DNA from 3 places in the Crossiella sp. CA198 genome. Region 1 is predicted to be linked to each of the others. Evidence: riboswitches for the same ligand, from Rfam matches in the RefSeq annotation. Region 1 holds a riboswitch; each other region holds the start of a gene.
What was found. A riboswitch is a leader RNA that binds a small molecule or an ion and turns the genes downstream of it on or off. The one in region 1 is predicted to bind thiamine pyrophosphate.

Region 1 (7,218 bases):
TCCGGGCGGCGGATGCTGGTGGTGCTCGACGACGCCGCCCGGGCCAGCCAGGTCCGGCCGCTGCTGGCCGGCGGCGCGGATTGCCTGGTGCTGGTGACCAGCAGGCACCGGATGTCCGGGCTGGAGGGGGTGCGCCGGGTCGCGCTGGACGTGCTGCCGCCGGTGGACGCGCGGGAGCTGTTCACGCGGTTGCTGGGCGCGGAGCGGGTGAGTGCCGAGGCCGCGGCGGTGGCCGAGGCGGCGCAGCTGTGCGGGTACCTGCCGCTGGCGATCCGGATCACCGGGGCGAAACTGGCCGCCCGCCCGCATTGGCCGGTGTCCCGGCTGCTGGGCCGGTTGCGGGACGAGCAGCGGCGGCTGGACGAGCTGTCCGTCGGCGATCTGGCCGTGCGCACCGGGCTGGCCGTGAGCTACCTGGGCCTGGACGAGCCGAGCAGGCGCGCGTACCGGCTGCTGGGCACGCTGGGCTACGGCAACCTGCCGGGCTGGCTGGCCGCGCCGCTGCTGGGCGAGCCGGAGGAGACCGCCGAGGACGTCCTCGATCAGCTGGTGGACGCCCAGTTGATCGAGGTCAGCAGCGCGCCTGCCGAGCCGCTGCGCTACCGGATGCACGACCTGGTCCGGTTGCACGCCAGGGAACGCGCCGAGCTGGAGGACACCGCGGGGGAGCGGCGGGAGGCGGTGCGCAGGGCGGTGACCGCGCTGCTGGCCGCGGTGGACGAGCTGGCCGAGCCGCTGCCGCCCGCGGTGCCCCGGCTCTGCCACACCGACCTGAGCAGCCAGCCCCGGCCGCGGATCACCGGCGCCGAGCGCTGGTTCGAGCAGGAGGAGCCCGCGCTGGTGGCCGCGGTGTCCAGGGCCGCCGAACTGGACCTGGCCGAGCTGGCGGCGGCACTGGCCGAGGCGCTGGTGTTCAGCTTCTTCGCGGTGCGCAACCGCTACGACGGCTGGGCCCGCACGCACGAGGCCGCGATCAGCGCGTTGCGCCGCACCGGCCATCGCAGGGGCGAGGCCGCGCTGGAGTGCAGCCTGGGCCAGCTGCACTACAAACGGGACCGCTACGAACTGGCCCGCACCCACTTCCGCACCGCGCGGGCGCTGTTCACCGAGGTCGGCGACACCAGGGGCGAGGCGGTCGCGCTCAACGGCATCGGCATGGTCGGCCGCGAACTCGCCGACCACGCCGCCGCGCTGCCTGCCCTGCGCCGGGCCAGGGACATGCTGGCCACCAGTGGCGATGAGGAAGGCGTCGCGCACGCCCTGTACGGCATCGGCTACGCCCACCGCGAACTCGGCGAGGACCCCGAGGCCATCGACACCCTGACCGCCGCGGCGGGCTCCTACCGCGCCGCGGGCAACGAACGCGGCGAGGCGCTGGCCCTGCGCGGCATCGGCCTGGTGCACCGCGCCGCCGACCGCTGGGACGAGGCCGAGGAGTACTGCCGCCGCAGCCACCGCATCGTCAGCGCGGTCGCCGACGACCTGCTCTGCTGCTACACCACCCAGGCCCTGGCCAAGGTCTGGATCCGCCAGCACCGCCCCGAACAGGCCGAGGCCGCCCTGCTCGGCGCCGCCCAGACCAGCCAGGCCCTGCACGACACCTTCGGCCTGGCCCTGCTGCACCGCACCCTTGGCGAGAGCAGGCTGGCCCAGGGCCAGGTCGAACCCGCGCTGCGCTACCTGGAACTGGCGCTGACGGGCTGGGCGGAGCTGCGGCTGCCGGCGTGGCGGGCCCGGACCCTGCGGGACGTGGGCGCGGCGCACGCGGCGGCAGGCGACCAGCCCGCGGCGCACCGGGCCTGGCGGGAGGCCAGGGAGGTCTTCGACCGGCTCGGCATCCGGGAGTCGGCCGAGGCCCCGCACTGGCATCGCCGCTGGGCCTGCCCGTGCGTGAACTGATCAGGCCAGTTCGCCGTCCCGGACCACCAGGTGCCTGGGGTCCCGGTGCCTGCCGGCCGCGATCAGGTCGCGGACCGGGTGCGGGGCCAGGTCGGACTCGGCCAGGGTGGCCAGTGGCAGCCATTCGTAGTCGTGGCCGGGGGTGCGGCCGCTCACCGCGACCCGGTCCACCGAGGCCCACAGGTAGTGCTCGACCGCGTGCGCGGGCTGGTCCGCCTCGGTGAAGAAGTGCTCGACCACGAACAGGTACTCGGACTGGACCAACCGGGTGCTGGTCTGCTCGTCGATCGCCTGGCGCAGCCGGGTTTCGAAGGTCTCGCCCGGGGCGCACTGGCCGCCGATGAAGGCGTAGCCGGTGCCCTCCGGGGCATCACTGGATCGCCGCACCAGTAGGCGGTCGCCGTGCAGGACGACCGCGTGGACAGTGGGCCTGACGAGTTGACGCTCGGGTTCAGACACGTCCACGACCATAGCCAAACTCGGCGTGCCTGTCCCCCTGTGTCCACTGTGGACAGTGCTTCGCCGACGGCCATCCTTGTGTCGCGCTTCACCTTTCGTTCACCGGACTTTTGCCGGTACCGGTGACCCTTGGCGCTCGCAAGACTCCTGAGTGTCACCCGAACTGACGGGAGTTCACCGTGCAACGACGCAACTTCTTGCGGGTCGCCGTGGTCGGCGCCGCGGCCGCCGCCTTTGGCGGGGCGGCCTGGCGGGACGCCTTCGCCGATGGCGCGCAGCCGGGGGCCAGTCCGTACGGTCCACTGCTGGCCGCGGACGGCAACGGCATCCAGTTACCGCAGGGCTTCACCAGCCGGGTCATCGCGCGGACCGGGCAGCAGGTGGCCGGGACCGGCTACACCTGGCACCCGGCGCCGGACGGCGGGGCCTGTTTCGTCGACGGCAGCGGCTGGATCTACGTCTCCAACAGCGAGGTGTCCAGCACCGGCGGGGTCGGCGCGGTCAAGTTCAACGCCAGTGGCCAGATCACCGGGGCCTACCGCACGCTGGCCAACACCAACGTCAACTGTGCCGGGGGCGCCACCCCCTGGAACACCTGGCTGTCCTGTGAGGAGGTCGACCGCGGCTACGTCTACGAGACCGACCCGTGGGGCGTCAAGGCCGCCATCCGCCGCCCCGCGATGGGCCGGTTCAAGCATGAGGCCTGCGCCGCCGACCCCGACCACGGCTACGTCTACCTCACCGAGGACGTGCCGGACGGCTGCTTCTATCGCTTCAAGCCCACCACCTGGGGCGACCTCTCCAGTGGCACCCTTGAGGTGCTCAAGGGCACCAGTTCGCAGACCAGTGGCCCGGTGACCTGGGGTGTTGTCGGCGACGTCGACGGCAGCCCGACCGCGACCCGCAACCAGGTCGTCGGCGCGAAACGCTTCAACGGCGGTGAGGGCTGCTACTACGCGGGCGGCACCTGCTGGTTCACCACCAAGGGCGACAACCGGGTCTGGGCGTACCACGCCGGCACCAGCTCGATCAGCCTGACCTACGACGACAACCTGGTCACCGGCGGCGCCGCGCCGCTGACCGGGGTGGACAACGTCACCGGGACCAGCAGCGGCGACCTGTTCGTGGCCGAGGACGGCGGCAACATGGAGATCTGCCTCATCACTCCGGCAGGCATCGTCGCGCCGTTCCTGCGGATCACCGGGCAGAGCGGGTCGGAGATCACCGGACCCGCGTTCAGCCCGGCGGGCAACCGGCTCTACTTCTCCTCCCAGCGCGGCACCAGCGGGTCCAGCAGCGGTGGCATCACCTACGAGGTCACCGGGCCGTTCCGGAGCTAGCCCGCGATCGCCTCGATCACACCGTCGATCTCCTGCGCCAGGGCCGCGTCCAGCGTCGTGATGCCGCCCTTGGAGTGGGTGGAGCAGCGGAAGGTCAGGGTGCGCCAGCGGATGTCGATGTCCGGGTGGTGGTTGTCGTTCTCCGCGATCTCCGCCACCCGGTTCACCACCTGGATGGCCTGCGGGAAGCTGTCCAGTTCGACCGTGCGCACCAGTGCGGTGCCCTCGGCCAGCCACTGCGGCAGCCGGAGCAGGTGGTCGTGGATCTGGTCATCGCTCAGCAGTTCGGCCATGCCTTCATGGTCCTCGTGCGGGTGCCCGCGCGCGACCCGGCGTAAGGTCTAGCCCCTAGATGCCACGGGAGTCCGGTGTAGCCGGGCTGAGAGGAGAGCGGTCAGCTCTCGACCGTCCGCACCTGATCCGGATCATGCCGGTGTAGGGATTGCGTCAGGAGGAACTTTGCGTCGCACCACGACCGCGTTCGCGCTGGTCACCACCCTTGCCATGCTCACCGGCTGCTCGCTGATCGGCGGTTCCGGGACCACCCCGGCCCCACCCGGCGAGACCAAGGTGGTGCTGCTCACGCACGAGTCCTTCGCGGTCAGCGAGGGCCTGTTCGCCGAGTTCAAGAAGCAGAGCGGCATCACCGTGGAGCAGCGGGCGCTGGGCGACGCGGGCGCGCTGACCAACCAGCTGGTGCTCACCAAGGCCAACCCACTCGGCGACGTGGTCTTCGGCGTGGACTCCACCTTCGCCTCCAGGGCCATCGACAACGGCCTGCTGGAGTCCTACCAGAGCCCGGAGGCGGCCAAGGGCCCGCAGCGCTACGCCGCCGACAGCTCCGGCGCGCTGTCCGCGGTCGACCTGGGCGATGTGTGCATGAACGTCGACCTGGCCTACTTCGCGCGGAAGGGGCTGGCCGAGCCGAAGTCCCTGGACGAGCTGGCCGACCCGAAGTACAAGGACCTGCTGGTGGTCTCCGACCCGGCGACCTCCTCACCCGGCCTGGCCTTCCTGCTCAACACGGTGGCCAAGTTCGGCGAGGACGGCTGGCCGGGCTACTGGAACCGGTTGAAGGCCAACGGGGTCAAGGTGGTCAACGGCTGGGAGACCGCCTACAAGCAGGAGTTCTCGGTGGGCGGCAAGGGAAACCGGCCGATCGTGCTCTCCTACGCCTCCTCACCCGCGGCCGAGGTCGGGCCGGACGGCAAGCCGAAGACCAAGGCGCTGCTGGACACCTGTTACCGGCAGGTCGAGTACACCGGCGTGCTCAAGGGCGCCAAGCAGCCCGAGGCCGCGCGCAAGCTGGTCGACTTCTTGCTGGGCGAGAAGTTCCAGGCCCAGGTCGCCGAGCAGATGTATGTCTACCCGGCGCGCGAGGGTGTGGCGCTGCCCGCGGTGTGGCAGCAGGTCGCGCCGCAGCCGCAGTCGGCCGCCACGCTGCCCGCGGCCAAGATCGCCGAGGGCCGGGAGCGCTGGGTGGAGCAGTGGCGCAAGCTCGTTCAGGGCTAGCTACGGGGCGGGCGGCCCGCATCGGACTCAGTGTCGCGGCGGCGGTGCCGCTGGGCTTCCTGGCCGTCTTCTTCGCCTGGCCGGTGGCCGCGATCATCGGGCTGGGGCTGGGTCGCACCGGGGTCGGCAAGACCCTGGCCGACCCGGCGACCTGGGACCTGGTCGCCTTCACCCTTGGCCAGGCCGCCGCGGCCACCGCGGTCGCGCTGCTGGCCGGGATGCCGGTGGCCTACCTGCTCGCCCGCTGCCAGGTGCGCGGGCGCGGCTTCGTCCGGCTGGCCATCACCATTCCGTTCGTGCTGCCCACCGTGGTGGTGGGCCTGGCCTTCCGCGCGGTGCTCGGCGACGCGGGCGCGCTGGGCATCGTGCTGGCCAACGCCTTCTTCAACGTGGCCGTGGTCGCGCGCACCGTCGGCGGCCTGTGGTCGCACCTGGACCGCAGGGCCGAGGACGCCGCCCGCGCGCTGGGCGCCTCCCGCTGGCGCACCTTCCTCAGCGTCACCCTGCCCGCGCTCGGCCCGGCCATCGGCTCGGCCGCCGCGGTGGTGTTCCTGTTCTGCTCCACCGCTTTTGGCGTGGTGCTGATCCTGGGCGGCTCCCGGCTGCGCACCCTGGAAACCGAGATCTACCTGCGCACGGTCAACCTGCTCGACCTCTCCGGCGCGGCCGCGCTGTCCCTGCTGCAACTCGCCGCGGTGATCGCCGCCCTGGTCATCGGCGCGGTCGCGCGCCGCCGCCGGGAGGCACAGCTGAAACTGCGCGCCGCCGAGGAAAGCCTGCGCAAGCCGCACGGCGGCGAGTGGTTCGTGGTCGCGGGCGCTGCCCTGGTGGTGCTGGCCCTGCTGGTGCCGATCCTCGGCCTGCTGCTCCGCTCACTGTCCACTGCGGACGGTTGGAGCTTCGACGGCTACCGGGCGCTGGCCACCGGCGGCACCCAGGGCACGCTGGCCGTGTCCGGATTCGAGGCCGCGCTCAACTCGCTGCGCGCGGCCGGGGACGCCACCCTGCTCGCGCTGGTCATCGGCCTGCTGGCGGCGATCGTGCTCTCCCGCGTGCGCCGCCGTGGCGCGGGGGAGGCCCTCGACCTGGTGCTGATGCTGCCGCTGGGTGTGTCCGCGGTGACCGTCGGCTTCGGCTACCTGGTCACCATGGACGCCCTGCCCGGCGACTTCCGCACCTCGCCGCTGCTGGTCCCGCTGGCCCAGGCGCTGGTGGTCACCCCGCTGGTGGTGCGGCTGGTGCTGCCGGTGCTGCGGGCCATCGACGACCGGCTGCGCCAGGCCGCCGCCACGCTGGGCGCCGGGCCGCTGCGGGTCTGGCGGGAGGTGGACCTGCCGCTGGCGCTGCGGTCCATGCTGGCCGCCGCCGGGTTCGGTTTTGTGGTGGCACTGGGCGAGTTCGGCGCGACCAGCTTCCTGGCCCGGCCGGAGGCGCCCACCCTGCCGGTGGCCATCGCCCGGCTGATCGCCCGGCCCGGCGAACTCAACGAGGCGATGGCCTACGCGGCCTGCACCCTGCTGATGGTGGTGACCGGCCTGGCGGTGCTGGTGATCGAGAAGCTCAGAGTCGGCACCGGGGAGTTCTGATGGGTCTCACTGTCGACGGCATGACCGTCACCTACGGCGCGACCACCGCGGTGGACCGGGTTGATCTGTCCATTGCAGAGGGTGAGGTGCTCGCCCTGCTCGGTCCGTCCGGCTGTGGCAAATCCACCCTGCTGCGCGCCATCGCCGGACTCGAACAACCCACCGCGGGCACGGTCTGCTGGGACGGCGACGACCTGGCGCCGATCCCGGTGCACCGGCGCGGATTCGGCCTGGTCTTCCAGGACGGCCAGCTCTTCCCGCATCGCGATGTCGCGGGCAACATCGCCTTCGGCCTGCGCATGCACGGGGTGCCCAGGGCCGAGCAGCGGGTCCGGATCGAGGAACTGCTGGAACTGGTCGGGCTGCGCGGCTACGGCGGGCGGCGGGTCACCGAACTCTCCGGCGGTGAGGCGCAGCGGGTG
Region 2 (7,218 bases), on a different contig from region 1:
CCACTTCGCGGTGATCGCCATCGGCGCGGCCGCGATCCTGGACAGCCTGGACGGTCGGCTGGCCCGGATGCTGGACGCCACCTCCAAGATGGGCGCCGAGCTGGACTCGCTGGCCGACGCCATCTCCTTCGGCGTCGCGCCCGCGCTGGTGCTCTTCGTCTGGGGCTTCGAGGGCAACCCGACCGGCTGGACCGCGGCCCTGGTCTACGTGGTGTGCATGGTGCTGCGGCTGGCCAGGTTCAACACCCTGCTGGATGACACCGAGCAGCCACCGTTCACCAAGGAGTTCTTCGTCGGCGTGCCCGCCCCGGCCGGCGCGCTGGTGGCGATGCTGCCGCTGGTGGTCTCGCTGGAGACCTACAAGGGCTGGTGGACCCATCCGGTCGCGCTCTACATCTGGATGGTCTTCATCGCGGGCCTGCTGATCAGCCGGGTGCCCACGCTGTCGCTGAAGACGGTCAAGGTCTCGCCGAAGGCCATCGCGCCGCTGCTGGCGCTGGTCTGCATCGCCGCCGCGATCGTGATCAACTACCCGTTCCTGCTGCTCGCGGTGGCCGCGATCGTGTACCTGGCGCACGTGCCGTACGCGATCTACCGCTACCACTGGCTGGCCGGTCACCCCGAGGCCTGGGACGTCCCGGCCAAGGAGCGGCGGGCGATCCGGCGCAGCACCCGGCGGCTGGGCCTGCGCCCACCGCTGCGCCGCCGGGTGGCGGGCGCCGCGGCCAAGGCGGTCCGGCGCGGCAGGCGCAACGCCGACGGCGATCTGCTGGTGACCCCGGATCCCCCGGACGGGCAGCGTGGCAACTGGCGACAGCTCGGGTTGCGCCGCACCGAACGCCGACGCCGGGACTCGCGGCCCGACTAGGCTCGGCGGCGTGATCACGCTGACCGTTCGGCACTCCCCGTCTGCCCTGGACACCCGCCGTGGCGTGGTGCGCCTGCACCCGGAGGTGCTGGACGCGCTCGGGCTGCGGGCCTGGGACGCGGTCCGGCTCACCGGCACCAGGGTGACCGCGGCGCTGGCCGCGGCCGCCGATGCGGGCGTGCCCACCGGCGTGCTGCTCACCGACGACATCACCATGTCCAACCTGGGCCTGACCGAGGGCTCGGAGGTGGTGGTGGCGCCGGTGCAGGTGGCCGCGGCCCGCGCGGTCACCGTGTCCGGGTCCCGGCTGGCCAGCACCGGGGTGTCGCCGGAGACGGTGCGGCTGGCGCTGATCGGCAAGGTCATCACCACCGGTGACGCGGTGTCCCTGCTGCCCCAGGACCTGGCCCCGCCGCCCGAAGCCGATGTCAGCACCGCCCGGCGGAAGCTGTCCCTGGCGATCGGGCTGACCTGGACCAACGAACTGCTCACCATCACCGCCACCGAACCCGGCGGCGTGGTCGCGGTGCAGCCCTCCACCGTGGTCAGCTGGCGGGACGGCGCCCGCACCGGCGAACCACCCGCCGCCGCCCGGCCCACGCTGCCCGCGCCGGTGGCCATCGCGCCGCCCATGCCCGCCGCGCCGCCGGTGCCGGTGGCCGATCTGGTGGGCGCGCAGGACGCGGCCCGGCGGCTCACCGAATGGCTCGAACTCTCCTTCCGCCGCCCCGAACTGCTCGCCAGGCTCGGCGCGTCCGCCAGGCTCGGCGTGCTGGTCAGCGGGCCGGAAGGGGTCGGCAAGTCCACCCTGGTGCGCTCGGTGGCCGCCGCGGTGGAGGCCGAGGTGATCGAACTGATCGCGCCCAGCGCCGCCGCCCTGGAACCCGCCGCGGCCAGTCAGCGCGCGCACGACGCGATCAGCGCCGCGGTGGCCAAGGCCCGGCGCAGCACCCCGTGCGTGCTGCTCATCGCCGACATCGAGGCGCTGCTGCCGGCCAACGACCCGCCGCCGCTGGCCACCGTGGTCCTCGACGCGCTGCACGCCGCGGTGGACACCCCCGGCCTGGCCATCGTGGCCACCACCGCATCTCCCGAGGGCACCCACCCCAAGCTGCGCGATCCCGACCTGGTCGACCGCGAGCTGACCGTGCCGCCGCCGGATGCCCGCACCCGCACCGAACTGCTGCGCGTGCTGCTCCGCGAGGCCCCCCTCCAAGACGGCGTCGACCTGTCCGTGGTCGCCGAACGCACCCCCGGTTTTGTGGTCGCCGACCTGGTCGCGCTGCGCCGGGACGCCGCGGTCCGGGCCGCGCTGCGGCAGCGGGAGACCGCCGAACCGCGGATCGGCCAGGAGGATCTGCTCGGCGCGGCGCAGGCCGTGCGGCCGATCTCCATGTCCGCCTCCGACGCCCTCGCGACCGGCGGGCTGACCCTGGACGACGTCGGCGACATGACCGAGGTCAAGCAGGCCCTCACCGAATCGGTGCTGTGGCCGTTGCAGTACCCGGACTCCTTCGCCCGGCTCGGCGTGCAGCCCCCGCGCGGCGTGCTGCTCTACGGGCCGCCAGGGTGTGGCAAGACCTTCCTGGTGCGCGCGCTGGCCGGGTCAGGGCGGGTCAACGTCATGTCGGTCAAGGGCGCCGAGCTGATGGACAAGTGGGTCGGCGAATCCGAGCGCGCGGTCCGCGAATTGTTCCGCCGGGCCGCCGACGCCGCGCCCACCCTGCTGTTCCTGGACGAGGTGGACGCGCTCGCCCCGCGCCGCGGCCAGTCCTCGGACTCCGGGGTCGGCGACCGGGTGGTGGCCGCGCTGCTCACCGAACTCGACGGGGTCGAACCGCTCAACGACGTGGTGATCATCGGCGCCACCAACCGGCCCGAACTCGTCGACCCGGCCCTGCTGCGGCCCGGACGGCTGGAGCGCCTGGTCTACGTGCCGCCGCCGGACGCGCAGGCGCGCACCGAGATCCTCAAGTCCGCGGCCCGGCACACCCCGCTGACCGCCGAGGTCGACCTGACCGCACTGGCCCTGGAACTCGACGGCTACTCCGCCGCCGACTGCGCCGCGCTGATCAGGGAGGCCGCGCTGACCGCGATGCGCGAGTCCCTGGACGCCGCCGAGGTCACCCCGGCACACCTGGACAGCGCACGCAAGGCGGTCCGCCCGTCCCTGGACCCGGTCCAGCTGGCCAACCTGGCCGCCTACGCCGACCGGCATCGCCAGGGCGGCTGAGCCACCGGGCGGCGGCTACTTGCTGTTGCCGCCGTCCTTGCCGCTGCCTGCCTTGTACTCCCTGGTCACGATCATGATCAGGCCCGGCTTGGCGTCCTTGAGGCCCTCGAAACGCGCCTCGGCCCGGATGCCGAAGTTCCTGGCCAGCGCCTTGGCCGCGGCTTCCTCGTCGGTGCCTGGCCGGTAGTAGACCGTGGTGGTCGGGATGATCCCGGAGGAGTAGTTGCCGACCTCCTCGACCGGGTAGCCCGCGTTCCGCAGGTCCGTGGCGGCGTGATCGGCCAGGTTCTTGATGTTGGAGTTGTTGTAGACCCGGACCGCGGCCTTCGGCTGGGCGGGCGGCGGCTGCGCGCTGGTCACCGGCGGCGGCTGGGCCGAGGTGCTGGGCGGCGGCTCGCTGCTGGGTGTCGTGGTGGGCGGCGGCTCAGCGGAGGTGCTGGTCGGCGGCACCGGTTCACTGCTGGTGGTCGGCTGTGCGGGGTCGGCCGAGGTGGTGCTGGACGGCCCGGGTTGGGCGCCGTTCTGCGGATCCTCGGAGCCGTTGGCGAACAGGGTCACCACGCCCAGCACAAGTGCCACCGCCGCGACGCCTAGGGCCGCCAGCCCCGCGACCCGCAGTGGGCGGGATGCGCTGGACGGCTCCACCGAGCTCATGCATTGCCTCCGAGAACGCTGACTTCAGCAGTGGCGGAAAGAACTGTCAGATCGGTTCGATGCCCAGCCGCCGAGCGGCTCTGGTGCGCTGCCTGCTGGCGCGCAACCGGCGCAGGCGCTTGATCAGCATCGGGTCGGCCGCCAGCGCCGCCGGTTTGTCGATCAGCGCGTTGAGCACCTGGTAGTAACGGGTGGCGGACATGTCGAAGATCTCGTGGATGGCCTGTTCCTTGGCGCCCGCGTACTTCCACCACTGCCGCTCGAAGGCGAGCACTTCGTGGTCCCGCTCGGTCAGCCCGTCGGCAGGCGGCCGCCCGGCCTTCGCCGCCGGGTCGTTGTCCTGGTCACAGGACCGCGCCCTGACCTCTGCGGCGTCCATCCGGCTCCTCGCACTCACCGATCAGCGAATCCCACGGCTGTCATTTCCGGTTAACTCATTACACCACGTAACCCTGACACAGGCTGGGGCACAGCCCGGCGCGTCCGGCCGACACGCCGATAGGCTTTCCGGCATGGCCGTGCACCCCATCGTCATCGCCGGTAACCCCGTGCTGCACAACCCGACGCGCCCAGTCGAGCAGTTCGACGACGCGCTGCGCACCCTGATCGCCGACCTGTACGAGACCATGGCCGCCTCCAACGGCGTCGGTCTCGCGGCCAACCAGATCGGGGTCGACCAGCGCCTGTTCGTCTACAACTGCCACGACGACGAGGGCAACTGGTTCAAGGGCGTCGTGGTCAACCCGGTGCTGGAGACCAGCGAGATCCCCGAGGGCATGCCCGATGAGGAAGAGGACATCGAGGGCTGCCTGTCGGCCCCCGGCGAGGCCTTCCCCACCGGCCGCGCCGACTGGGCCAAGGTCACCGGATTCGACGGCGACGGCAACCCGATCGAGGTCGAGGGCAAGGGCTTCTTCGCCCGCTGCCTCCAGCACGAAACCGACCATCTGGACGGCTACCTGTACCTGGACCGGCTGACCGGCCGGCACAAGCGCGCCGCGAAGAAGGCCCTCAAGGCCAACGGCTGGGGCGTGGACGGGCTGAGCTGGATGCCGGGCGAGGTCGAGGACCCCTTCGGCCACTGACGAATATTCGCTGGCCCGCCACGGGACTATGACCTGGTGGACTACCCGATCCGGCACACCCACCGGCGACTGGCGCCATTGCCGGATGGCTGGCTGACCATCAACGAGGCCAACGACCACCTGGTCCGGCTGCGCGAGACCGGCGCGGCGGAGGTGGTCGCCGACTTCGTGTCCTGGGAGTACGCGACGGAGCCCGAGGTCTGGATGGGCCGGCGGCGGGGCTTCGGGTTGCACACCTCGGCGGATGGCCGGTTCGCGGCGGTGACCGACGACTACGGGTGGCACGGGTCGCTGGTGGATCTGGCGGCGGGTCACGAGGTGTTCCCGTTGTACCGCGACGATGGCTGGGACGTCTTCACCGTGCCGTACGGGGTCGCCTTCCTGCCGGACAACACGCTGATCGCGCAGACCGACTGGAACCGGGTGGACGCCTTCGCGCTGCCCGGGGGTGAGTTGCTGACCGGGCGTGAGATCACCACCGAGTGGCCGCGGGACGGGCCCGAGCCGGAGAACCACATCAGCGATTTCCACGGGTCGCTGCATCCCAGTCCGTCCGGGCGGTGGCTGTTGACCAACGGCTGGGTGTGGCACCCGTTCCCGCTGCCCGCGCTGATCGATGTGACGGCCTGGCTGGGTGGGCACACGCACGCGCCCGAGCGGTACCGCGGGCTGGACAGCGCCGACGGCATGTGGGACATGCCGGTGACCTGGCTGGACGACAACACCGTTGCGCTGCAACGGCTCACCGTCGCGGGCACCGCGGCCGCCACCGAGCTGTACGACGCGCCCTCCGGTGAGAAGACCGGCGAGCTGCGCGGACTGGACGGGCCGATGTGGGCCTACCAGGGGAAATTGCACGTCAGCGGGGCCGGGGGGCTGGAGACCTGGGATCCGGCGAGTGGGCGGCGGATCGGACTGGTGGAGGGTATCCGGCCCACCGCGCACAACCCGGCGACCGGCGGGTTCGCCGAGCTGGTCGAGGGGACCCTGCGCACATTTCACCCGGCGAGCGGTGTGGTCAGCACGCCGATCGCTCACTATGGTGCCTAGAGGGCCCGTGCGGTCCACCACCACAACAAAACACGCGGGAGCTCGTACCGAAACGGGCTGAGAGGGCAGCTAGGTGTCGGCTTTTCGACCCTGGGGCTGTCGACCGCCTGAACCTGACCGGGTAATGCCGGCGTAGGGAGCTTTGCCATGACGGCACTTGCCGATCGGAATGTCCGTCCGACCGTCACCACCGGCCCGATCGAGGGGTCGAGCAAGGTCTACATCGAGGGACCGGAGGGGCTCCAGGTGCCGTTCCGGCGCGTGGGCCTGACCAACGGCGAACACCTCGACGTGTACGACACCTCCGGCCCGTACACCGACAGCACGGCCGCCATCGACGTGCACAGCGGACTGCCGAAGCTGCGCGCGGACTGGGTGGCCGGGCGGGAGCCGGTCAACGGCGCGGTGTCCCAGCTCGCCTACGCCAAGGCGGGCATCATCACCCCGGAGATGCGCTACATCGCCGTGCGCGAGGGCGTTGATGTGGAACTGGTGCGCAGCGAGGTCGCCATCGGCCGGGCGGTCATCCCGCTCAACCGGTGCCACCCCGAGGCGGAGCCGATGATCATCGGGAAGAAGTTCCTGGTGAAGATCAACGCCAATATCGGCAACTCGGCCGTGTCCTCCTCCATCGAGGACGAGGTGGAGAAGATGGTGTGGGCGACCCGCTGGGGCGCCGACACGGTGATGGACCTCTCCACCGGCAAGCGGATCCACGAGACCCGTGAGTGGATCATCCGCAACTCGCCGGTGCCGATCGGCACGGTGCCGATCTACCAGGCACTGGAGAAGGTCGACGGGGATCCGGCCAAGCTGTCCTGGGAGGTCTACCGGGACACCGTGATCGAGCAGTGCGAGCAGGGCGTGGACTACATGACCGTGCACGCGGGCGTGTTGCTGCGCTACGTGCCGCTGACCGCCAAGCGGGTCACCGGCATCGTCTCCCGCGGCGGGTCGATCATGGCCGCCTGGTGCCTGGCGCACCACAAGGAGAGCTTCCTCTACACCCACTACGAGGAGCTGTGCGAGATCCTGCGCGGCTACGACGTCACCTTCTCCCTTGGTGACGGCCTGCGGCCCGGTTCGATCGCCGACGCCAACGACGAGGCCCAGTTCGCCGAGCTGAAGACGCTGGGCGAGCTGACCCACATCGCCCGCGCGCTCGATGTGCAGGTGATGATCGAGGGCCCTGGTCACGTGCCGATGCACAAGATCAAGGAGAACGTGCGGCTGGAGGAGGAGCTGTGCGGTGAGGCGCCGTTCTACACCCTCGGCCCGCTGGCCACCGACATCGCGCCCGGCTACGACCACATCACCTCGGCCATCGG
Region 3 (7,218 bases), on a different contig from region 1:
ACGGCCGGCCCGCCGGGCCAGCCGACCGCCCTCGACCGCGGCGCGCATGGCCGCGGCCATCAACTCCGGGCGCTGGGCGCGGTTGACCGCGGTGGCCAGCAGGACCGCGGAGCAGCCCAGTTCCATGGCCAGTGCGGCGTCGGAGGCGGTGCCGATCCCGGCGTCCAGGATCACCGGCACGCTCGCCCTGGAGACGATCAGTTCGATGTTGTGCGGGTTGCGGATGCCCAGGCCGGTGCCGATCGGGGAGCCCAGCGGCATCACGGCCGCGCAGCCGATGTCCTCGAGTTTGCGGGCCAGCACCGGGTCGTCGTTGGTGTAGGGCAACACGATGAAGCCGTCGGCCACGAGTTGCTCGCAGGCATCCAGCAGTTCGATCGGGTCGGGCAGCAGGGTCTGGTCGTCGGCGACCACCTCGACCTTGACCCAGCGGGTCTCCAGGGCTTCCCTGGCCAACCGCGCGGTGAGCACCGCCTCGGCCGCGCTCTTGCAGCCCGCGGTGTTGGGCAGCGGCCGGATGCCCAGGCGCCGCAACAACTCCAGCACGCCGGTGCCGCCCTCGCTGTCCAGCCTGCGCATGGCCACCGTGGTCAGCTCCGTGCCGGAGGTCACCAGGGCCTGCTCCAGGATGGACAGGTTCTGCGCGCCGCCGGTGCCCATCACCAGTCTTGAGCCGAACTCGTGTTCGGCGATCACCAGCTGGCCGTCCACTCAACCTCCCTGTACCGCAGTGAGCACTTCCACGACCGAACCCTCGCGCAACCTGGTCTCCGCCCAGCTCGCGCGGGGCACCACGGCGCCGTCGAGGGCGACCGCGATGCCCGTGCTGGGTGCGGCCAGCAGGGTCAGCACCTCGGCCACCGTGGCACTCTCGGCCAGCTGATGGTCGTTGCCGTTGACCCGTACCTTCATCTGCTCCTCCCGGGGTCGGCTGCTTTCGCTTCGGGGGTGATCTCCTTGCCCGCCAACAGGTCCAGCACGACCTCGGCGGTGACCGGGGCGAGCAGCACGCCGTTGCGGTGGTGTCCGGCCGCCACCAGCAGGCCGGGTTCCAGCCAGCCCAGCAACGGCAGGTTGTCCATGCTGCCCGGACGCAGGCCCGCGGCGGTCTCGACCAGGGCGTACTCGGCGATCGATGGCATGAGTTCCTCGGCGTGCAGCAACAGATCGCGCACGCCACCGGCCACCACATCGGTGTCGAACCCGGCCTCGTACTGGGTCGCGCCGAGCACCAGACCGTTGTCCGGCCGGGGAACCAGGTAGATCGGCTTGCCGCGCACCGAGCCGCGTACGGTGCGAGTGGGCGGCGGCAGCGCGCCACGGCGGTGCCGCAGCCGCAGGATCTCGCCCTTGACCGGGCGGATCAGGCCCGCCAGGCCCGGGTAGAGCCGGGCGCTCCAGGCTCCGGCGGCGAGCACCGTCACCTCACTGTCCAAAATGGACCCGTTGTCCAGCAGCACCTTGCCGGGCAAGGTCTCCGCCGCTGCCACCGCGATGAACTCGACCCCGTTGGCCGCGCAGGCGGCCCGGAGCGCGGCCAGGAACAGCCGGTTGTCCACGGACAGGTCGCCGGGCACGTTGAGGCCACCGCGGACGGCCGGGCCGAGTGCGGGCTCCAGCCTGCGCAGTTCCCGGCCGGTGAGCTGGTGCACCTCCCGGCCCAGCGAGGTCAGGTATCCGGCCAGCCGGGACAGCTCGTCCCGGTCGGCCGCGTCCACCCCAACGGCCAGGGTGCCCGCGGTGTGCAAGCCGGGATCGCGGCCCGCCTCGGCTTGTAGCCGGGCGGCGAATTCCGGCCAGCGGCGCAGTGAGGCCGCGCCCAGGGCGAGCACGTCCTCCTCCCCCGGCCAGGCCTCGGTGACCGGGGCGAGCATGCCGCCCGCCACCCAGGACGAGCCGGAACCCGGAGCCGGATCGACCACCCGGACCCGGAATCCGGCCGCGGCGGCTCGCCAGGCAATGGACAGACCGATAACGCCGCCACCCACGACGACGACTGCCTTCGACACGAATCTCACGCTCCCTGCGCCGGCATGACCCGGATCAGGTTCGACGGTCGGAGTCAGCAGACTCCCTCTCAGCCCAGTGCTCTCCCGGGCTCCCGTGCGGACCGAATTCCACCGTAGCAGCCGGGACTGGGGGCGCATAGGCTCGCTTACCGTGCCCGGACTCGACGGAGATCAGATTCGCCAGCGGCTGCGCGCGGCGCGGCTGTACCTGTGCACCGACGGCCGTCGCGAACGCGGCGACCTGCCGGCCTTCCTGGACGCCGCGCTGGCCGGCGGCGTGGACATCGTGCAGTTGCGGGAGAAGGGCCTGGAGGCCGCCGAGGAGCTGCGGCTGCTGGAGGTCTTCGCGGCGGCCTGCGCCAAGCACGACGTGCTGCTCGCGGTGAACGACCGCGCCGATGTCGCGCTGGCCGCCGGCGCAGATGTGCTGCACCTGGGTCAGGACGACCTGCCGGTGCCACTGGCCAGGCGGATCGTCGGCGAGCAGGTGGTGATCGGCCGCTCCACCCACGACAACGCGCAGTCCGACGCCGCGGCGATCGAGCCGGGCGTGGACTACTTCTGCACCGGCCCGTGCTGGCCGACCCCGACCAAACCCGGTCGCCCCGCGCCCGGCCTGGACCTGGTGCGGCACACCGCGGCCGCCCGGCACGACCGGCCCTGGTTCGCCATCGGCGGCATCGACGAGACCCGGCTGCCCGAGGTACTGGCCGCCGGGGCGGACCGGATCGTGGTGGTCCGGGTGCTCACCGAGGCCGCGGACCCGGCGGCCGCCGCGGCCCGGTTGAAGGCCCGGCTCGGCTGACCTGACGACCGCGGCGTTCCCGCCGGGAAAGGCGGGAACGCCGCTGTCGTCTTACCAACCCGGTGCGGTGCGGTCGGGGGGCTGACAACACACCGCGCGCCGGGAAGCCTCAGCCGGTGGCCAGGGTCAGCCGGTAGACCTTGAGCGCCTCGTTGACCGGCTGGTGCCAGGACACTGATTCCTCGCCGCGCTTGGCCAGGCAGCTGTCGTTGCGGCCGTCGCCGTTGGCGTCGTAGAGCTTGGCGCCGCTGGTGATGCCCTGGGCCTGGTCGCCGGAGACGGTGGAACCGCCGGAGTCGCCCGGTTCCACGCAGGCGTTGTGCTGCACCAGGCCGCGCACCGTGATCGCGGAGCCGTCGATCTGACCGTACTTCACCGTGACATTGCGCGCGGTGACCACGCCGCAGGTCCACCTGGTGGTGGAGCCGGATTTGCACAGGCTCGCGCCCACCGCGGCCTCGGTGGATCCCTTGATCGTCACCGCGCCGCCGTCGTGCGTGCTGACCTGGGGCAGCAGCGTCCAGCCCGCCGCCGGGTCCACGGTCACCTCGGCGAAGTCGTTCTGGTCCTTCCAGTTGACCCGGCTGAAGTCGCCGATCTTGACGTTGCCCAGCGCGTTGACCAGGCTGCCGCCGTCCGCGCAGTGCCCGGCGGTGAGCAGCCGGGGCTGGCCGTCGGCGCTGGTCGCGGTGAACCCGGCCGAGCAGCGGCCACCGGCCGCACCGCTCATGTAGATCGCGCCGCCGCCGGCGAGATCGCCGGTCGGGGTGGCCGCGGCGGAACTCTCCACCACCCGCACCCCCTGCGTGCCCGAGGCGAAGCGCTCGGCGGCGGCCCGGCCGCCGGGAGTCGTGGTGATCACGAGCCGGTTGCCGGGCTCGTCCACGTAGAAGCTGGTGACCTCGCGCGGGGCCTGCCGGGTGTCCAGGGCGGCCTTGGCCGCGTCCAGGTCGGCCAGCGAGTGGGTGTGCAGGCGAGCGGCGGCGCCGGTGGCGCGCACGGCGGCCAGTGCGGAGGGTTCGGTCACGCCGATGACCGCGGCGCCGGTGCCCGGATCGAACCAGGAGCCGGCGAAACGGGCGCCGAGGCGGTCCCGGAGTCCGGCGGCGATCCGCTCGGCCAGCCGCTCCCGGTGCAGGCGCTCGCTCGCCTGCGCGGGGCTGAGGCCGAGATCGCGGCCCATCGCCGCGGTCAGGCCGCCGGGCAGGGCCGAGGCGGACTGCGCACCGATCGTGAGCAGGCCACCGGCTAGCAGTGCCACCGCAGCAAGACCAGTGACGGAACGTCGCTTCATCCGAACGCCCTTCCCTCTATCGGGCCACCTCACTAGGCCAGACGGGGGAAAGCTAGCGACGGATTGTGAGTTTGCCCAGGGTCAAACGAACGTGATTCGAAGAATTCGAAGTGAAAGGCGCCCGCGGGGCAGGGATCCCGCGGGCGCCTTCCGGCGGGTGCGAGTGGGCCGGCTTGCAGGGCGCCGGCCCACCTCACCCTTACGGTCAGCTCGTGACGAGCCGGAGCCCGTACGCGCTGAGGATCTCGTTCACCGGCTGGAAGAAGGTGGTGCCGCCGGAGGAGCAGTTGCCGGACCCACCCGAGGTCACACCCTGGGCGTTGGTGCCGGTCAGCCAGGAGCCACCGGAGTCACCCGGCTCAGCGCAGGCGTTGGTGCGGGTCATGCCGGTCACCGCGCCCTGTGGGTAGCGCACCGTCTGGTTCTTGGCCTGGACGGTGCCGCAGCGCCAGCCGGTGGTGGAGCCGGAGCGGCAGATCGACGCGCCGACCGCGGACTCGGCCGAGCCGGTCACCCGGACGGTGGTAGAGCCGCTGTAGCGGTTCACCACGCCCCGCGGGGTCCAGTTCGCGTTGGTGGCCACCCAGCCGAAGTCGCCGTTGCCAGGGAAGGTCGAGCCGCGGAAGGTGCCCTGGGCGACCCGGTTGAAGCCCTGGGTCGCGGTGCCCGTCCGGCCGCAGTGCCCGGCGGTGACGAAGCCGCCCTGCACCGAGAAGCCGATCGAGCAGCGGCCGCCGCCCATGTAGTACGCGTCGCCACCGCGCACGTCATAGAGCGGGACCGGGGCCTCCTCGGTCTCCACGACCTTGATCGCGGAGGCGTCCGGCAGGGTGGCCAGGTGCGCACGGGCGGCCGCTGCCGCACCGGGCTGCACGTTGACCACCACGTTGTTGCTCTTGACGTCGACGTACCAGCCGGTCACCCCGGCCGGGGCCTTGGCCTCGGCCGCGTCCAGCGCGGACTTCACGCCGTCCAGGGCGGCCACGCCGCGGGAGACGACCTTGGCGGTGGCGCCAGCGGCCTCGACCGCGGCGGCCTTGGCCGCATCGGTCACGCTGACCACCAGCTTGGCGCTGCCCGCGTCGAAGTGCGCGCCGGCGAAGGCGGCGCCGACGGCCTCGCGCACCGAGTTCTCGATCTGCGCTGCCTTGTTCTCACTGCTCACCCGGTCGGCCGCCTGCTCGGCGGTCAGACCAAGGTCACGCTGCATGGCCTGCAGCATCTCGGGGGAGGCGAAACCCTCCGCCGCGGCGGGCAGGGTGCCCACGACGACCGCTCCGGTGGCCAGCAACGCCACGCCGGCGGCGCGTGCTGCGACTGCGATCTTCATTCGTAGCCCTCTCGTGTTGGTGAGACACCGGGCCGTCGCAGGCAGGGGGTACAGGGGCGACGGCCCGTGGGGGGTCGAACTCAACGAACGTGGGGCCACCGGCGGGACGCCATCGGTTGCATGACCGGGAACGAGTGGTCCATCGGACCGTCCTCTCCGCCAGTGACCATTAGTGACTGTGCGTCATCGCGAATCACTTTTGGGGGACGTTAAAGACACAGACCTACCCGAGGCATCCGCCGAAAGGAGGAACACGTGTCGGCTCTGGGCCATACGTGGGCGTGTCGTGTCACATCACGACCTCGGTAGTGGGCGACATGCAGTAACGAGACTGGGCCGTTCTGACCAACGGATGATCAGGGCGTGGTCTGCGTGGGCTGCGTGCCCGTGGTCGAGCGCGCCGCGCTGCTCGGCGGCGGAGGCGAGGTCGTCGTGGGGGGAGAGCCGGACGTCGTGCTCGGCGGCGGGGCGGAGGTGCTGGTCGGCGGAACCTGGCTGGAGCTGGTCGGAGCCTCGGGCGTCGTGGTGCTCTCGGTAGTGGAGACGGAACTGGACGGTGTTGGGTTGCCCGGGGTCGGGGTCGATTTCCGGTCACCCGGTCCGAACAGCTCGCCGACGGTGGTCCGGCCGCCGTTGTCCTTGCCGGACAGCGGCGCGCCGGTGGCCAGCTCGATGGCCAGCACCGCGCCCATGCCCAGGGCGAAGACCAGCGCGGTCACCGCGGCCACCAGCTGCCAGCGCCGGTACCAGGGCCGCCGCTGCGGCTCGGGCGCGGCTTCGCGCTCGTCTGCGGCGGAGTCGGGCTTGCGCAGGACCACGGTCTCGGCGTCCGCGGCGGGGTCGGGCTTGGCCAGGCGCACGGTCTCGGCGTGCGGGCCGGACTTGGCCAGCAGGACGGTCTCCGCGTCCGGGCCAGGCTTGGCCGGGAGTGCGGTCGGCGCGCCGGAGCCGGGCTTGGCCGGGGCGTCCGGGCCGGACTTCCCGGCCTCCGCCGGGCCCTCCCGGTCGGTCCGCTCGGCGGCCTGCGCGGCCAGTGCCGCGGTGGCCAGCGCGGTGGGTGCGGCGGCGGTGCGCAGGGCCTTGGCCGCGGCCCGGCTGCGTTCCAGGGAGTGCTGGTACAGCGCACTGCCCACGGTGCTCACCACACTGGCCACCGCGGCCCCGATGATGGTTCCCGCCACCCCGAGTTGTGCGCCCGCCGCCGCCGCGGTCACCGCCGCGAGCGCGCCTGCGATCACCTGGGTGAAGGTGACATCCGGACGGTTCCGCTTCTCCTCGCCGCTCATCTTTCCCTTGCGCCTAGCTCTTCCCGGTTACTTCCTGCCAACGTTGACGACGGACCGGACACTCCTTGGGTTGCCACATGGTGAGGACCGACACACTGTCCTCAATGGACAGTCCACAGTAGAATCACGCGTTTTGTGACGCGGTGTTGGCATGCGTTGGCGGAGCGTCCACCCCGCAACTGAGGCAGTCCGCGGGCTTCTCCTCGGCGAGTACCCGGTTGTCGATGCCGATGGCGAACAGCCCGCCAGCCGCGCACAGTCCGGCGCAGACCAGCAGCGCGATCTGCCAGCCAGCGGTGAGCGCGGCCGGATCGGCGTACTCCGCGCCGTGCAGCCCGGCCAGCGCGGGCAGCACCGCCACCGCGAGCAGGCCGCCGGTGCGGGCCACCGCGTTGTTCACCCCGGAGGCCGCCCCGGCGTGCGCGTCCGGCGCGGCGGCCAGCACGGTCGCGGTCACCGGGGCCACCGCCAGGGCCAGCCCGGCGCCGAAGAGC

Region 2: it holds a riboswitch for thiamine pyrophosphate, as region 1 does, so the genes downstream of both, thiC (phosphomethylpyrimidine synthase ThiC) here and ACTOWY_RS32370 (thiamine ABC transporter substrate-binding protein) in region 1, are expected to answer to the same signal.
Region 3: it holds a riboswitch for thiamine pyrophosphate, as region 1 does, so the genes downstream of both, thiO (glycine oxidase ThiO) here and ACTOWY_RS32370 (thiamine ABC transporter substrate-binding protein) in region 1, are expected to answer to the same signal.

Annotation. Positions count from the first base shown of each region.
Region 1 covers NZ_JBQJIM010000022.1:110,592-117,809, reverse strand. The annotation lists gene ACTOWY_RS32390 (BTAD domain-containing putative transcriptional regulator) at 1-1,899, shown strand, start outside; gene ACTOWY_RS32385 (NUDIX domain-containing protein) at 1,900-2,358, opposite strand; gene ACTOWY_RS32380 (alkaline phosphatase PhoX) at 2,538-3,698, shown strand; gene ACTOWY_RS32375 (4a-hydroxytetrahydrobiopterin dehydratase) at 3,695-3,991, opposite strand; TPP riboswitch at 4,046-4,158, shown strand; gene ACTOWY_RS32370 (thiamine ABC transporter substrate-binding protein) at 4,203-5,210, shown strand; gene ACTOWY_RS32365 (ABC transporter permease) at 5,186-6,796, shown strand; gene ACTOWY_RS32360 (ABC transporter ATP-binding protein) at 6,796-7,218, shown strand, end outside.
Region 2 covers NZ_JBQJIM010000006.1:306,164-313,381, forward strand. The annotation lists gene pssA (CDP-diacylglycerol--serine O-phosphatidyltransferase) at 1-868, shown strand, start outside; gene ACTOWY_RS12585 (AAA family ATPase) at 879-3,101, shown strand; gene ACTOWY_RS12590 (LytR C-terminal domain-containing protein) at 3,117-3,755, opposite strand; gene ACTOWY_RS12595 (DUF3263 domain-containing protein) at 3,802-4,134, opposite strand; gene ACTOWY_RS12600 (peptide deformylase) at 4,268-4,840, shown strand; gene ACTOWY_RS12605 (hypothetical protein) at 4,877-5,890, shown strand; TPP riboswitch at 5,915-6,046, shown strand; gene thiC (phosphomethylpyrimidine synthase ThiC) at 6,038-7,218, shown strand, end outside.
Region 3 covers NZ_JBQJIM010000006.1:314,974-322,191, forward strand. The annotation lists gene ACTOWY_RS12620 (thiazole synthase) at 1-711, opposite strand, end outside; gene thiS (sulfur carrier protein ThiS) at 712-912, opposite strand; gene thiO (glycine oxidase ThiO) at 909-2,009, opposite strand; TPP riboswitch at 2,004-2,115, opposite strand; gene thiE (thiamine phosphate synthase) at 2,161-2,814, shown strand; gene ACTOWY_RS12640 (S1 family peptidase) at 2,924-4,075, opposite strand; gene ACTOWY_RS12645 (S1 family peptidase) at 4,314-5,438, opposite strand; gene ACTOWY_RS12650 (hypothetical protein) at 5,795-6,724, opposite strand; gene ACTOWY_RS12655 (DHA2 family efflux MFS transporter permease subunit) at 6,849-7,218, opposite strand, start outside.